3 regions of the Massilia sp. 9096 genome follow, and region 2 is predicted to be linked to each of the others. Evidence: predicted binding sites of a transcription regulator. Region 2 holds the regulator's gene; each other region holds the start of a gene.
What was found. The regulator HrcA, encoded in region 2, represses chaperone genes, less so after heat shock. The targets are predictions, from matches to a motif close to TTAGCACTCNNNNNNNNNGAGTGCTAA.
Positions count from the first base shown of each region.

Region 1 (5,005 bases), 1.4 Mb from region 2:
CAGGGTCACGCTCTGTTCGGGCTGGAGCGGATAGACGCCGTCGCGGATCGGGTTGACCGCGCAGCCGCCCAGGGCGACACCGGCTGCCATGGTGAAGGCGGCCGCGATGGCAAGGGGACGAGGCGGGAACCGCGATGGCATCATGGAGCATTCGGACATTTGCATTAAGCAAATAGTATCAAAACGCGACGCCTGCACAATTCGCGCTCCGGATGGCGTATCCTGTTGAGCACTTGTCAACTCACCAGGAGACCCGGATGACGCGCTTGACCTCCGAGGATTTCGATCCCGAAGTCCTGAAACTGTTCGACGGCTACGTCCACGGACGCCTGTCGCGGCGCGACTTCCTGTCCCGCGCCGGCCGCTATGCCGTGGGCGGCGCGAGCGCGGCCACGCTGCTGGCGCAATTGTCGCCGTCGTTCGCCGCGCCGGTGGTGGCGCCGTCGGATGCGCGCTTGACCACGCGTTACCAGGAATTCCCGTCGCCGCAAGGCTACGGCAAGCTGCGCGGCTACCTGGCGATGCCGGCCAGCGCCAAGGGCAAGCTGCCGGCGATCCTGGTGGTGCACGAGAACCGCGGCCTGAACCCGCACATCGAGGACATCGCGCGCCGCCTGGCGCTGGACGGCTTCATCGCGTTCGCGCCGGACGCGCTGTTCCCGCTCGGCGGCTACCCCGGCGACGAGGACAAGGCGCGCGAGCTGTTCCCCAAGCTCGACCAGGCCAAGACGCGCGCCGATTTCGTCGCCGCGGCCCAGCTGCTCAAGACGCTGCCGCAGGCGAATGGCAAGGTCGGGGTGGTGGGCTTTTGCTACGGCGGCGGCATCGCCAACTATCTCGCCACGCAATTGCCGGATCTGGGCGCGGCGGTGGCCTTTTACGGCATGCAGCCGGCAGCGGCCGAGGTGGCGCACATCCACGCGCCGCTGCAGTTGCACGACGCCGGCAAGGACGAGCGCATCCTGGCCGGCTGGCCGGCGTACGAGGCCGCGCTCAAGGCCAACCACGTCGACTACCAGCATTTCGTCTACGCCGACGCGCAGCACGGTTTCAACAACGACACCACCCCGCGCTTCGACGAAGCGGCGGCCAAGCTGGCGTGGAGCCGCACGGTTGCGTTCTTCAAGGACAAGCTGGGCAGCTGAGCCGGCGGGCATGCATGCCGGCCTCGGAAGTCGAGCGATACTGCAACTGCAGCTGCAGCGCACGCGGCGCTGGCGCACATCAGCGCGGTATTGCGCCCGGCGCGCGGCGAATCATCGGGCGTGAAAACCCGGGTCGCATGCACCATCGTGCCTACGGGCTGGAGGAAAGACGTCGATCGATCGCCGGATCGGTGCACCGAAAGAAAAGGCGCCCCGGAGGCGCCTTTTTTCGTGTTGCGCTAAATCAGAGGCGAATCACGCGCGGCTGACACCGTCCACGAAGCCTTGGGTAAAGTCGTTCAAGCCTGCGCCGAGCCACATCATAAGCGCCGCCGCCAGCAGCAGGTTGCGGTTGGTCTTGCGATAGCCCACCGCCAGCAGCACCAAACCGATGATTTCGATCAGATAGAAAGAAAGTGTGTCATGTACGTCGACTTGTGATTGATGAGTCCGCTAGGGTATCAGATCGGCAAGCTCGTAAATACGCATATTGTCACTGCATAAGTGACCAAAAAAAAGCGCCCGAAGGCGCTTTCCTGATGCTGCGGTAAGGAATCAGACGTAAGCGGCCAGCGCCGTTTTCATCTTTTTCAGTGCTGCGGTTTCGATCTGGCGGATACGCTCTGCCGACACGCCGAACTCCTCGGCCAGCGTGTGCAGCGTGGCGCCCGAGCCGTCGTCGTTGGCCAGCCAGCGCGCTTCCACGATGCGGCGCGAGCGCGGGTCCAGCTTGCCCAGGGCCGTTTCCAGGCCTTCCGACTGCAGGCGCACCACTTCTTCGGCTTCCAGCACCTTGGTCGGTTCCTGCTGGTCCGACGACAGGTAAGCGATCGGCGAGAACTTGTCGTCTTCGTCGTCGGTCGGCGCTTCCAGCGCGATGTCGCGGCCCGACAGGCGCGTTTCCATCTCGATCACTTCTTCGCGCTTGACGTCGAGCATCTTGGCCAGGTCGTCGACTTGCTGCGGCGACATAGCGTCCAGGCCCTGCTTGTTGCTGCGCAGGTTGAAGAACAGTTTGCGCTGGGCTTTGGTCGTCGCGACCTTGACCAGACGCCAGTTCTTCAAGATGTATTCGTGCATCTCGGCCTTGATCCAGTGCATCGCGTAGGACACCAGGCGTACGCCCTGGTTCGGGTCGAAGCGCTTGACTGCCTTCATCAGGCCGATGTTGCCTTCCTGGATCAGGTCGGCGTGCGGCAGGCCATAGCCCAGGTAGCCGCGTGCGATCGACACCACCAGGCGCAGGTGGGACATCACCATCTTTTGCGCGGCGTCCAGATCGTTGTCGTCGCGCAGCCGCTTCGCCAGCGAGATCTCTTCCTCGTGGGTCAGCATCGGCAGGCGGTTCACCGCGGAGATATAAGCGTCGATATTGCCGAGATTGCCGTTGAAACCCAGTCCAAGAGCACGGCTGCCGGTAGGTACCAATGCGGATTGTGCGGACATGTTCACTCCCTCGTAAAAAGCTGCTGCATCGTCAATGCCATAAAGGCTGCCCCGGAGGCGCGGCGATTATGGGATGCGGACGGGATGCTTTCAATAGCCAAACCCGTCGTGTACGGACAAGATATTAGCACTCTCTTGAGGTGAGTGCTAGCCGCCACCATATTTCCGCTGACGTCCTTAAGTTTCGTTAAAGTGTTGCTTACAGGAATCGAAAACGGATCGGTTCAACTGTAGAGGTGGCACTGTGATGCAGCTGATTTAAATCAAACGCGGGGCTTGAAACGTTTGAAATCGGTAGAAGATAGGTTATGCCTGCAAGTTACAGAGGTCTGTGAACTGGCGCACCTAGACATGTAGGCCGATGCCTTGCGTCCGCCGTGGACTTGACTGGCGAACAGCGGAAGAGTTCACAAAAACACAAGGCGTTCCAAGGTCCGAGTTCATTGCGGACACCGGCAATCTGCTCCATGACGTTCCTCGGCGCGATGCGCCGATTCCCCCTCGGCACCGACGACAACGCCCCCCAAGACGCGGGTTTCCTTATTGCTGCGCTGCGGCAGCCGGACGCGCGAGATTCCATGCCTATGCTACGTTCATGATCCAGGCAGGCCACCGGGACGGTATGCGCAACGTATTTACCAGAGGTTTGGCCTGCGGAATTCAAAGCACATCATCGTGAAGGAATAATGCAATGAGCAAGAATGCCGAAGCACGCGAATACCAGAATTTCGATACGCTGTTCATCGATGGCCGCTGGAAAGCCGGCGGGTCCAAGCCCAGGCCGAATCTGAACCCCTGGACCGAACAGCCGATCGGCGAGGTCGCCCAGGCCAACGAAGCCGACCTGAACGCCGCCTACGATGCCGCCACCCGCGCCCAGCCCGCATGGGCGGCCAAGCTGCCATCGGAACGTGCACAGGTGTTCGCCAAGGTCGCCCAGATCATGGACCAGCGCCGCGAAGAGATCATCGGCTGGATCGTGCGCGAAGCCGGGGGCACCCTGCTCAAGGCGGCGCTCGAGTGGAAGTCGGTGCAGGGCGTCATGCTCGAGGCGGCGTCGCTGCCGTATATGGTCGAAGGCAAGATCCTGCCCAACGACACCGTCGGCAAGGAAAGCCGCGTCTACCGCAAGCCGGTGGGCGTGGTCGGCGTGATTTCGCCGTGGAACTGGCCGTTCCAGTTGTCGGCCCGTTCGGTGGCGCCGGCCATGGCGGTCGGCAATGCCGTGGTGCTCAAGCCGGCATCGGACACCCCGATCACCGGCGGCCTGCTGTTCGCCAAGATGTTCGAGGAAGCCGGCCTGCCGCCGGGCATCCTGAACGTCATCCCGGGTTCGGGCGGCGAGATCGGCGATGCCTTCGTCAAGCATCCGGCGCCGCGCGTGATTTCGTTCACCGGCTCGACGCCGGTCGGACGGGGGATCGGCAAGATCGCCTACGAGGCCGCGATCATCAAGCGTCTCGAACTGGAGCTCGGCGGCGACAGCCCGCTGGTGGTGCTGGCCGATGCCGACCTTGATCTGGCGGTCGATGCCGCCGTGTTCGGCAAGTTCCTGCACCAGGGCCAGATCTGCATGATCTCGAACCGCCTGATCGTCGAAGCGCCGATCTACGACGAGTTCGTCGACCGCTACGCCGCCCGCGTGAAAGGGCTCAAGATGAATGGTCCGGACGATCCCGAAACCTTCATCGGTCCGATCATCAATCGCGACCAGCTGAAAAGCGTGCAGGAGACGATCGCCCTGGCGCGCGGCGCCGGCTACCGCGAGATGGCCGGCGGCGAGGCGCAGGGACTGCTGATGCCGCCGCACGTCTTCGCCGACGTCGAGCCGGAAGGCGCGCTGTACCGGCGCGAGATCTTCGGGCCGGTCGCGCCGGTGATCCGCGCAGCGAATGCCGACGAGGCGCTGCGCATCGCCAACGACACCGATTACGGCCTGTCCTCGGCGGTGTTCACGCGCGACCTGGAAAAAGGCGTGCGCTTCGCGCGCTCGATCCAGGCCGGCATGGCGCACGTCAACGACCAGCCGGTGAACGACTTGCCGTTCAGCCCCTTCGGTGGCGAGAAGAACAGCGGCATCGGCCGCTTCAACGGCCGTTGGGCGGTCGAGGCCTTCACCACCGACCAGTGGGTCACGCTGCAGCACGCGCCGCGTCCTTATCCGTTCGACGCGCGCATCCTGAGCCCGGGGACGTCGGAAAGCGTGGGCGGCTAAGGCCGCTGGAGGGATGGCCGGTGCCCCGTCCGGGCGGCGCCGGTCCCTGACTTCATTACTTCAGCCGCGCCAGGTGGCGCTGCACCGACAGCATGGCGCCGGCCAGCCCGAGGCCGGCGCTGATCGCCAGCAGGGCGGCCAGGCCGAGCGGCGGCAGCGGCGCCAGCTGGAACTCGGACGCGTACAGGCGTGCGAATTC
Region 1 is NZ_JQNN01000001.1:5,295,325-5,300,329, forward strand. It holds gene FA90_RS25285 (hypothetical protein) at 1-144, opposite strand, end outside; gene FA90_RS23150 (dienelactone hydrolase family protein) at 258-1,145, shown strand; gene FA90_RS27555 (hypothetical protein) at 1,401-1,532, opposite strand; gene rpoH (RNA polymerase sigma factor RpoH) at 1,701-2,591, opposite strand; gene FA90_RS23160 (aldehyde dehydrogenase family protein) at 3,283-4,806, shown strand; gene ftsX (permease-like cell division protein FtsX) at 4,862-5,005, opposite strand, start outside.
Region 1: rpoH (RNA polymerase sigma factor RpoH) is a predicted target of HrcA. The motif match lies at 2,716-2,742, and genes of this name have one in related genera.

Region 2 (5,005 bases):
CCACGACGCTGGTGACCGGCGTCGCGCCGACCGTGCCGGCGCCGGTGCCGGTGTCGCCGCCGCTGACGTTGCAGGTCTGCCCGACCGGCTGGTTCAGCACCTTGACTGCATAAGGACCATCCTGGAAAACGGGAGCCATGACCACGCTGGGCGTGCCGGCGGCAACGTCTTTCTTGTCCGAGCCATTGACCAGGGTCAGGCCTGCGCCGGTCAAGCCGTTCACGGTCACCGTCATCGCAATCTGGTTGATGGCGCAACTCACGGAAATCTGGCCAATCGTGTAGTAATTCGCGCGCGCGTGGCCGTTCGACACGACGCATTTGTCGACGCTGGAATTCGCCGGGGCCTGCTTGACGGTGATACTGAACTCGTCGTCGGTGGAGATGCGGTTGCCGAACTGGAAGGTCGTGGCCCCGGCCGGCACGGCCAGGTCGTCGCCGCCATTGTTTTGAAGGATCAGGCCATCGGCGGTCACGCCGCCGTAAATCTGGCCGGTCAAATACAGGTCGCCGCTGCCGCCGCCGCAGGCAGACAGGCCGAGCGCGCATGCGAGCGCAAGGCCAGCACGCAGGGTCGAACGCTTCATAGAATCTCCGAAAGGGACAGGATAGTGCACGCCACACGCCGCCGGCTGCCACTATCGAATAGAAAAATACCCATCATTTTAGTGCATTTGCCGAGTTGCGGACTCATTCACCTTTGTATCACGGTGTAACGGCAACGCCGCGCATTGATTTTCCTCGTCGCCCTCGCTATCCTTGGGTCGCATGACGACACCCCGCCGCGCCTGGCCCAAGGCCATCCTGTTCGACCTGGACGATACCTTGTGGCCGATCGCCCCGACCATCCTGCAGGCCGAGGAAACGCTGTTCGCGTGGCTGCGCGAGCATGCGCCGCGCGTGGCCGAGCGCTTCACGATCGACACGCTGCGCCAGGCGCGCCTCGAGATGCTGGCGCAAAAGCCGGAGTTGAACCTCGACCTCGGCAAGCTGCGCCGCGCCGGCCTGCTGGCCGCCTTCGAACAGGCCGGCGAAGATCCGGCCAAGGTCGAGCACGCGATGACGCAATTCTTTGCCGCGCGTAACGCCGTGATCCCCTTCGACGACGTGGTGCCCGGCCTGATCCGCCTGCGCGACCGCGTGCTGGTCGGCTCGATCTCGAACGGCAACGCCGACCTGCGCACGATCGGCCTGTCGCATCATTTCAAGGTGTCGGTGGCGGCGCACGAGCTGGGCGTGGCCAAGCCGGACGCCGCGATCTTCCTGGCCGCCTGCCGCGAACTGGGCGTCGATCCGGCAGACGCGGTGTACGTCGGCGACGACGTGCTGCTCGACGTGCAGGGCGCCCAGCGCGCCGGCTTGCGCGCGGTCTGGATGAACCGCACCGGTTCCACGAAGCACCTGGAGCACGACGTAGTGCCGGACGCGACCGTGCGTGACTTCGACGAACTGCTCGACTGGCTCAAGCGCGAGCACGGATCGCCGTAAATTGCCTGCACGCGCGCCCATCTACTGGGCATAAACGGGCATAATAAAGAATATGCAACTCGATAACCGTGCACAAACCCTATTGAAGGCCCTGGTCGAGCGCTACATCGCCGACGGCCAGCCGGTGGGATCGCGCGCGCTGTCCAAGCTGTCCGGGCTCGACCTCTCGCCGGCCACCATCCGCAACATCATGGCCGACCTCGAGGAAATGGGCTACGTCGCCAGCCCGCACACCTCGTCCGGCCGCATCCCGACGCCGCGCGGCTACCGCCTGTTCGTCGATACGCTGCTCACCGTGCGGCAGATCGACGAGCACGCGGTCGAGGCCGGAATGCGCTTGCCGGCCCATCAGCCGCAAAAGGTCATCGCCAACGCGGCGCAGATGCTGTCCTCGCTGTCGCAATTCGCCGGTGTGGTACAGAGTCCGCGGCGCGAGTCGGTGTTCCAGCAGATCGAATTCCTGCGCCTGTCGGAAAAGCGCATCTTGTTAGTCATCGTCGATCCGCGCGGCAACGTGCAGAATCGCCTGCTGCTGACCGACGTCGACTATTCGCCGGCGCAGCTGACGCAGTCGGCCAACTACCTGAACCAGAATTTCGCCGGCCTCGGCTTCGACGACGTGCGCGCGCGCCTGACCGGCGAGCTGCGCCAGCTGCGCGACGACATGGGCCGCCTGATGCACAGCGCGGTGGAGGCGGGCAGCGAAGCGATGCAGGAGGGCGACGACATGGTCATCGCCGGCGAACGCAACCTGCTGTCGGTGTCGGACCTGTCTTCCAACATGAGCTCGCTGCGCCAGATGTTCGAGATGTTCGAGCAGAAAACCGGGCTGATGCAGCTATTGGACGTCTCCAGCAAGGCCGGCGGCGTGCAGATCTTCATCGGCGGGGAGTCCAAGCTGGTGCCGATGGACGAGATGAGCGTCGTCACCGCGTCGTACGAAGTCAACGGCAAGATCGTCGGCACGCTGGGCGTGATCGGCCCGACCCGCATGGCGTACGAGCGCGTGATCCCGATCGTCGACATCACGGCCAAGCTGCTCTCGAACGCGCTCAGCCACTCCTGACAGGGTTAATGATTTCCGGCTAACGTTTCGGGGGGCCTCGAAAACCTTCGCGAACGGCAGCAGATCTGGCCGAGAAGCGCAGCCGTACTTGCGGCATGGCGCGCGTCGCAGGGCTCGGCGCTCCCGCCGAAGCTGCAACGGGCAGCGGGTTTGCGGGGCGCCCCTTCAGTGGCGGTGCGGGCAGTTGGGAGTTTGGCAATTGCCGTAGATCGCCAGCGCATGCTCGGCGATCTTGAAGCCGCGTTCGAGGGCGATCTTTTGCTGGCGGCTTTCGATTTCCTCGTCGTAGAACTCTTCGACGTGGCCGCAGTCCAGGCAGACCAGGTGGTCGTGGTGCGAGCCGGCGTTGAGCTCGTAGATCGCCTTGCCGGTTTCAAAGTGATTGCGGTTCAGCAGGCCAGCCTGTTCGAACTGGGTCAGCACCCGGTACACGGTCGCCAGGCCGACGTCCATGTTCTCGTTCAGGAGGGTTTTGTAGACGTCTTCCGCCGTCAGGTGCCGCACCGTGCTGTTCTGGAAGATCTCCAGAATTTTAAGCCGCGGCAGTGTCGCTTTGAGGCCGCTGGCCTTCAGGTCGGTTGGGTTGTTGCTCATGTTTTGTTACTCGTAGATGGGCGGAGTGCTTTATGATATAGCGTTTTCGGAGCCAACGCTCATTCAGGCTCCTCGCCATACCGCCACAAAAGCAGTGCGGATTGGGCGGGGTTCTCATCGATTTAAGGTCAGATATGCGCACCAAGAAAGCCGTTCTCCATCGTTCCCACGCGCGGGCAGCGCTCGTGGCCGGCCTCGCCTGCACGGCGCTGGCGGTCTCGGGCTGCGCGTCCTGGCGCAACCAGACCAAGCCGGCGGCGCCGGTGAGCACCGCCCCGAGCGCGGTCGCCGCCGATGCCGACAAATCGGCCGCCATCGCGAACGCGGGTGCGCAAACCACTACCGTCACTCAATTCCAGAAGTTCCTGTGGTTCATCTCGCCGTATCGTCCGGACATCCAGCAAGGTAACTTCGTTACCGAAGAAATGCTCAAGCAGCTCAAGCCCGGCCAGACGCGCGATCAGGTCAAGTTCATCCTCGGCACCCCGCTGCTGACCGATCCCTTCCATGCGAATCGCTGGGACTTCCCGTTCTACCTGGCGCGCGGCAACGGCGAGCTGACCACCAGCCGCGTCAGCGTGTTCTTCAAGGATGACAAGGTCGACCGCATCGACGGCGGCAACCTGCCGACCGAACGCGAATACATCGCGCGCCTGATCGGCATCTCGAAATACGAAACCAAGTCGGCCGAGGAAGACATCGCCGACATGAAGCGCAACAAGGACAAGCAGCGCGATGGTGGTGGCGGGCAATGAGTAAGTTGAATATCGCCGTCGCAGGCGCCAGCGGCCGCATGGGCCGCATGCTGATCGAAACCATCGCCGCCGCGCCCGATGCGCAGTTGTCCGGCGCGCTCGACCGCGAGGGCAGCCCCTTCATCGGCAGCGATGCCGGCGCCTTCTCCGGCCAGCTGGCCGGCGTGGCGATCCAGTCCGGGTTCGAGCAGGGCCTGGCCGGCGCTGAATTCCTGATCGATTTCACGCGCCCCGAGGGTACGCTGCGCCACCTGGAATACTGCGCCGCCCACGGCATCAAGATGATCATCGGCACCACCGGCTTCGACGATGCCGGCAAGGCGGCGATCCGCGCCGCCGCCGAGAAGACCGCGATCGTGTTCGCCCCCAACATGAGCATCGGCGTGAACGTCACGCTCAAGCTTCTGGAAATGGCGGCCAAGAATTTCTCGGAAGGCTATGACATCGAGATCATCGAAGCCCACCATCGCCACAAGGTCGATGCCCCGTCCGGCACCGCGCTCAAGATGGGCGAAGTCATCGCCGACGCGCTGGGCCGCGACCTGAAGGACTGCGCCGTCTACGGCCGCGAAGGCGTGACCGGCGAGCGCGACCCGTCGACGATCGGTTTCGCCACCGTGCGCGGCGGCGACATCGTCGGCGACCACACCGTGCTGTTCGCCGGCATCGGCGAGCGCATCGAGATCAGCCACAAGTCGAGCAGCCGGGTCAGCTACGCCCAGGGTTCGCTGCGCGCCGCGCGCTTCCTGGCCGACAAGCCGACCGGCCTGTACGACATGCAGGACGTGCTGGGGCTCAAGGCGTCCAACTAAAAACCTGAACCTCGCGCGCCCGCGCGCGTACGCCCGCCGAACTGGACGGCTTTGCCTGCGATCTGCTGGCATACTGACCGGGACGGCGGGCGTTTTTCATGGCCCGCACCACAGAGGAGAATTCATATGGCCACCGTCGAATTGAACGGCGCCGCGATCAAGGATGCGGAAAGCTTCCACGTCGAGAGCCAGCGCGCCTTCGGCTTCCCCGATTCCTATCCGCACACGATGGATTCCTGGGTCGATTGCCTGAGCTACCTGCGCGACGAAGACGGCATGAGCAGCGTGCGC
Region 2 is NZ_JQNN01000001.1:3,914,928-3,919,932, reverse strand. It holds gene FA90_RS16925 (hypothetical protein) at 1-586, opposite strand, end outside; gene FA90_RS16920 (HAD family hydrolase) at 768-1,487, shown strand; gene hrcA (heat-inducible transcriptional repressor HrcA) at 1,540-2,553, shown strand; gene fur (ferric iron uptake transcriptional regulator) at 2,719-3,147, opposite strand; gene FA90_RS16905 (outer membrane protein assembly factor BamE) at 3,282-3,902, shown strand; gene dapB (4-hydroxy-tetrahydrodipicolinate reductase) at 3,899-4,714, shown strand; gene FA90_RS16895 (barstar family protein) at 4,841-5,005, shown strand, end outside.

Region 3 (5,005 bases), 610 kb from region 2:
TGGCCGGGCATCACCGATCACCTGGTGCATCCGTCGCCGCTGTACCAGATGCTCATCGACGGCATCCTGGTCTTCGTCATCATGTGGATCTTCGCGCGCAAACCGCGTCCGCGCCTGGCCGTGGGCGCGCTGTACACCACGCTGTACGGCTGCGCGCGCTTCTTCACGGAATGGTTCCGCGTGCCCGACTGGGAAACCCACGTGTTCGGCCTGCCGATCACCTCGGGCCAGGTGCTGTCGCTGCCGATGATCGTGGCCGGCCTCATCATGCTGTTCTGGGCGTATTCGAGCGGAAACCGCCAGCCGGCCCACGCTTGAGCGGACTCAGGCCGCGGTGTCGAGCGCGGCCCCGGCCTCGATCCCGGCCATCTCCAGGATCTTGTTCCACTGCCCCGGCGTGACCGGGGACACCGACAGCCGGCTGCCCTTCTGCAGCAGCACCATCTCTTCCAGTTCGGGCACCCCGCGCAGCCCGGTCAAGGGCAGGTAGCGGCCCTGGGCCACCGCCGTCACGTCGACCGAGATCCAGCGCGGATTCTCCGGCGTCGCCTTCGGATCGAAATACGGACTGCCCGCATCGAACTGCGACGCATCCGGATACGCCGTGCTGGCGACGCGCGCGACGCCGGCCACGCCCGGCAGGGCGCAGCTCGAGTGGTAGAACAGGATGCCGTCGCCGACCTGCATCTGGTCGCGCATGAAATTGCGGGCCTGGTAGTTGCGTACCCCGAACCAGGCGACCGTGCGTTGCGGCGCCGCCAGAACGTCTTCGAAACTGACTTCGTCGGGTTCGGATTTCATCAGCCAGTAGCGCATGCACACTCCAATGGACTAATAAAAAAACAAATAAAAAAGCGGTTGCGCACGCGTCGCAACCGCTTCTGGAATGTAGCCCCGCATGTGCCGTTATTGCCGGCATCCCGAACCAAAAGGCTCAAGGTGGTCACAGTCAGCTCAATTTCGGGTTCGTCAGACAAGTGACGATCGCGCCCACCAAGCATATTCCGCAACCTATGCGAATGAATGGTTCAAGGAATATATGACAAATCTCGAACACCGCAGGGTAGACGCCAGTTTACTACGATGAACTTCCTTGTCAAACGAATTCGGTTCACAAGGACTTCGAAAACCGTCGCGAGCGGCAGCAATGGCGGTCAAGAGGCGCAGCTGTACGGACGTACAGCCGGTGCGCCGCTGCGGCGCCTCGCAGGGCTCGGCGCCTCCACCGCCATTGCAACGCGCAGCAGGCTTGCGAGGTTCTTGTCAGGACAAATTCCCTTGCGGCGCCAGGGCCTGGTCCAGCACCTGGTGCATCGCGTCCAGCTTGTGCTTGACTTCCAGGATGGTCAGATCGGACAGCGGCCCTTGCGGCGATTTGACCGACAGGAATTCTGCCGCCACCGACAGCGCGGCCATCACGGCGATGCGGTCGGTGCCCTTGACCTTGCCCGAGTCGCGCAGGGCGCACATCTTACCGTCGAGATATTGCACGGCTTCGCGCAGCGTCTTCTGCTCGCCTTCCTTGCACGCCAGGCGGTAGGACTGGCCCATGATGAGGACGTCAAGTTGGATCATCGGCTGGCCTCGTTGATGTCTAGGTCGGTCGCGGAAGCGTCGGGGGCCGCGCCATCGTCGGCGCTGTCGTCGGACTGGGGCTCGAGCTGGACCAGCAGCGCTTCGACGCGGCGCTGGGCTTCGATCAGCCGGTGCTTGAAATCGACGTTCTCGGCGCTGAGCAGCGCGTTGGCCTGGCGCAGCAGATAGTTCTCGCTGCGCAGCGATTGCGCCAGCTGGGCGAGCCGGTCGATTTTATCGGAGAGGTCTTGGAATTCGGAAATCATTCATAACTATAGGATCGAGTCGAATACCCCGTCAACAGAATCACGATTGCCTATGCACCGTGACTACCGATCGTGCGCACACCCCGCCGGATAGGTGGTAGTCTGTCGGGCTTATGTGTTCGCCAATCGCGAACGTCCCATCGCTTGAGGCAGGCTGCACAAGCTGCGTGTCTCGGTATTGCGGCAAGTCGACAACATCGCTTGATAACTCTCAAAAAAGTCTTGTCAATCTCGAAGACAGCGGCTTGAAATGGGGTGTTATCGTCCCTATAATTAGCACTCGTTAGCGGGGAGTGCTAACAATTTTCCCGAATCGTCTTATTCAGTCCAAACCAAAAGGAGTTTTGCATGAACCTTCGCCCATTGCACGATCGCGTTATCGTGAAGCGTCTCGACCAGGAAACCAAAACTGCGTCCGGCCTGATCATCCCTGATGCGGCCGCCGAGAAGCCGGATCAAGGTGAAGTGCTGGCCGTGGGCAACGGCAAAGTCCAAGAAAACGGCAACGTCCGTCCGCTGGAAGTCAAAGTCGGCGACCGCGTCCTGTTCGGCAAGTACTCGGGCCAGACCGTCAAGGTCAACGGCGACGAGCTGCTGGTCATGCGCGAAGAAGACATCATGGCCGTCGTGGCCCAGTAATCCAGTCCAATACGAACGGAGAAATAACAAATGGCAGCTAAAGATGTAGTGTTCGGCGACGTAGCACGCGCCAAGATGGTCGAGGGTGTCAACATCCTGGCCAACGCAGTCAAAGTCACCCTGGGCCCGAAAGGCCGCAACGTGGTGCTCGAGCGTTCGTTCGGCGCCCCGACCGTCACCAAGGACGGCGTCTCGGTCGCAAAAGAGATCGAACTGAAAGACAAGCTCATGAACATGGGCGCGCAGATGGTGAAGGAAGTCGCCTCCAAGACCAGCGACAACGCCGGTGACGGCACCACCACCGCGACCGTGCTGGCGCAAGCCATCGTGCGCGAAGGCATGAAATTCGTTGCCGCCGGCATGAACCCGATGGACCTGAAGCGCGGCATCGACAAGGCCGTCGCCGCCACCGTCGAAGAACTGAAGAAAATCGCCAAGCCGACCACCACCTCGAAAGAGATCGCCCAGGTCGGCACCATCTCGGCCAACTCGGACGCATCGGTCGGCGAGCGCATCGCCGAGGCGATGGAAAAAGTCGGCAAGGAAGGCGTCATCACCGTCGAAGACGGCAAGTCGCTGAACGACGAGCTGGACATCGTCGAAGGTATGCAATTCGACCGCGGCTACCTGTCGCCGTACTTCATCAACAACCCGGACAAGCAGGTTGCCGTTCACGAAAGCCCGTTCGTCCTGCTGTGCGACAAGAAGATCGCCAACATCCGTGACCTGCTGCCGGTGCTGGAGCAAGTTGCGAAGGCCGGCCGTCCGCTGGTCATCATCGCCGAAGACATCGAAGGCGAAGCGCTGGCGACCCTGGTCGTCAACAACATCCGCGGCATCCTGAAGACCGTCGCAGTGAAAGCCCCGGGCTTCGGCGACCGTCGCAAGGCCATGCTGGAAGACATCGCCATCCTGACCGGCGGCCAGGTGATCGCCGAAGAAGTCGGCATGACGCTGGAAAAAGTCACCCTGGCCGAACTGGGCCAGGCCAAGCGCATCGAAGTCGGCAAGGAAAACACCATCATCATCGACGGCGCCGGCCAGGCCGAATCGATCGAAGCGCGCGTCAAGATGGTGCGCGTGCAGATCGAAGAAGCGACCTCGGACTACGACCGTGAAAAACTGCAAGAGCGCGTGGCCAAGCTGGCCGGCGGCGTTGCCGTGATCCGCGTCGGTGCAGCCACCGAAGTCGAGATGAAAGAGAAGAAAGCACGCGTGGAAGACGCGCTGCACGCCACCCGCGCTGCCGTCGAAGAAGGCATCGTGCCGGGCGGCGGCGTGGCCCTGCTGCGCGCCCGCGCATCGATCCAGGTCAAGGGCGACAACCCTGACCAGGAAGCCGGCATCAAGATCGTGCTGCGCGCGATGGAAGAGCCGCTGCGCATGATCGTCCAGAACGCCGGCGAAGAGCCGTCGGTCGTCGTCTCGGCAGTCCTGGGCGGCACCGGCAACTACGGCTACAACGCCGCCAACGGCACCTATGGCGACATGGTCGAGATGGGCGTGCTGGATCCGGCCAAGGTCACCCGTTCGGCCCTGCAGAACGCAGCGTCGATCGCCGGCCTGATGCTGACCACCGACGCCATGGTCTCCGAGATCGTCGAAGACAAGCCGGCTGCCGGCGGCATGGGCGGTATGGGTGGCATGGGCGGCATGGGCATGGACGGCATGATGTAATTCACGCCGGTCGGCTCACAGCCAACCCGTAGCACCGGAAAGCCCGCAGGGTTCGCGCCCTGCGGGCTTTTTCATTTATTCACTGCCAATGTTCCGATGTAGCCAGGCAACACTCGGGATCGGATATCGACTTTTCCGGTTTCCTTGCGGCAATGCTGATTTATACTCGGGTTGCATTTGTACGTACGATCGGACCGCCACGCGCAGCCCGACTCGCCAACGCATCGTCACTACCGAATCGAACATGAACGTGAAGAATATGAAAGTCCGTACCCGGCTCGCGCTCGGTTACACCCTGGTCCTCCTGCTGCTGGCCGCGATCGTCGGGGTCGGCCTGGTCAACATGAAACGGATGCAGGACCAGACTTCGACCATTACCGACGTCAACAATATCCAGATCAGCCTGGTCAGCATGATCCAGGGCAGCCTGAGCGACCGCATGATCGCGCTGCGCAACCTGGTGATTTTCACGGACGCTGCCGACATGGCCAAGGAAGTGGGACAGCTGCGCGCGACCGAAGCCGTGTACCAGGATGCCATGGGCAAGCTGGACAAGACCTTCGAGGACCCTTCCACGTCGCCGGAAGAGCGGGCGTTTTCCAGGAAGCTGAAGGAGCAGCAGCTCGCGGCCGGCACGGCGATGGCGAAACTTGAAAAGCTGGGGCTGTCCAACCAGGACGAGGAGGCCACCCAGGTGCTCAAGAACGAGGTCGAGCCCCTGCAACGGGCCTGGCTCGACACCACGAAGCAGCTCGCGCACTGGGAAGAAAAGCTGAACGCCGACGCTGCGCACGACGCCAGCGCGGCCTATCACGCGGCCGTCTCGACCATGCTGGCCCTGCTGGTGG
Region 3 is NZ_JQNN01000001.1:3,302,169-3,307,173, forward strand. It holds gene lgt (prolipoprotein diacylglyceryl transferase) at 1-318, shown strand, start outside; gene FA90_RS14185 (EVE domain-containing protein) at 325-816, opposite strand; RNA gene ssrS (6S RNA) at 888-1,068, opposite strand; gene FA90_RS14190 (cell division protein ZapA) at 1,264-1,575, opposite strand; gene FA90_RS14195 (hypothetical protein) at 1,572-1,841, opposite strand; gene groES (co-chaperone GroES) at 2,190-2,480, shown strand; gene groL (chaperonin GroEL) at 2,511-4,157, shown strand; gene FA90_RS27530 (methyl-accepting chemotaxis protein) at 4,417-5,005, shown strand, end outside.
Region 3: groES (co-chaperone GroES) is a predicted target of HrcA. The motif match lies at 2,115-2,141, and genes of this name have one in related genera.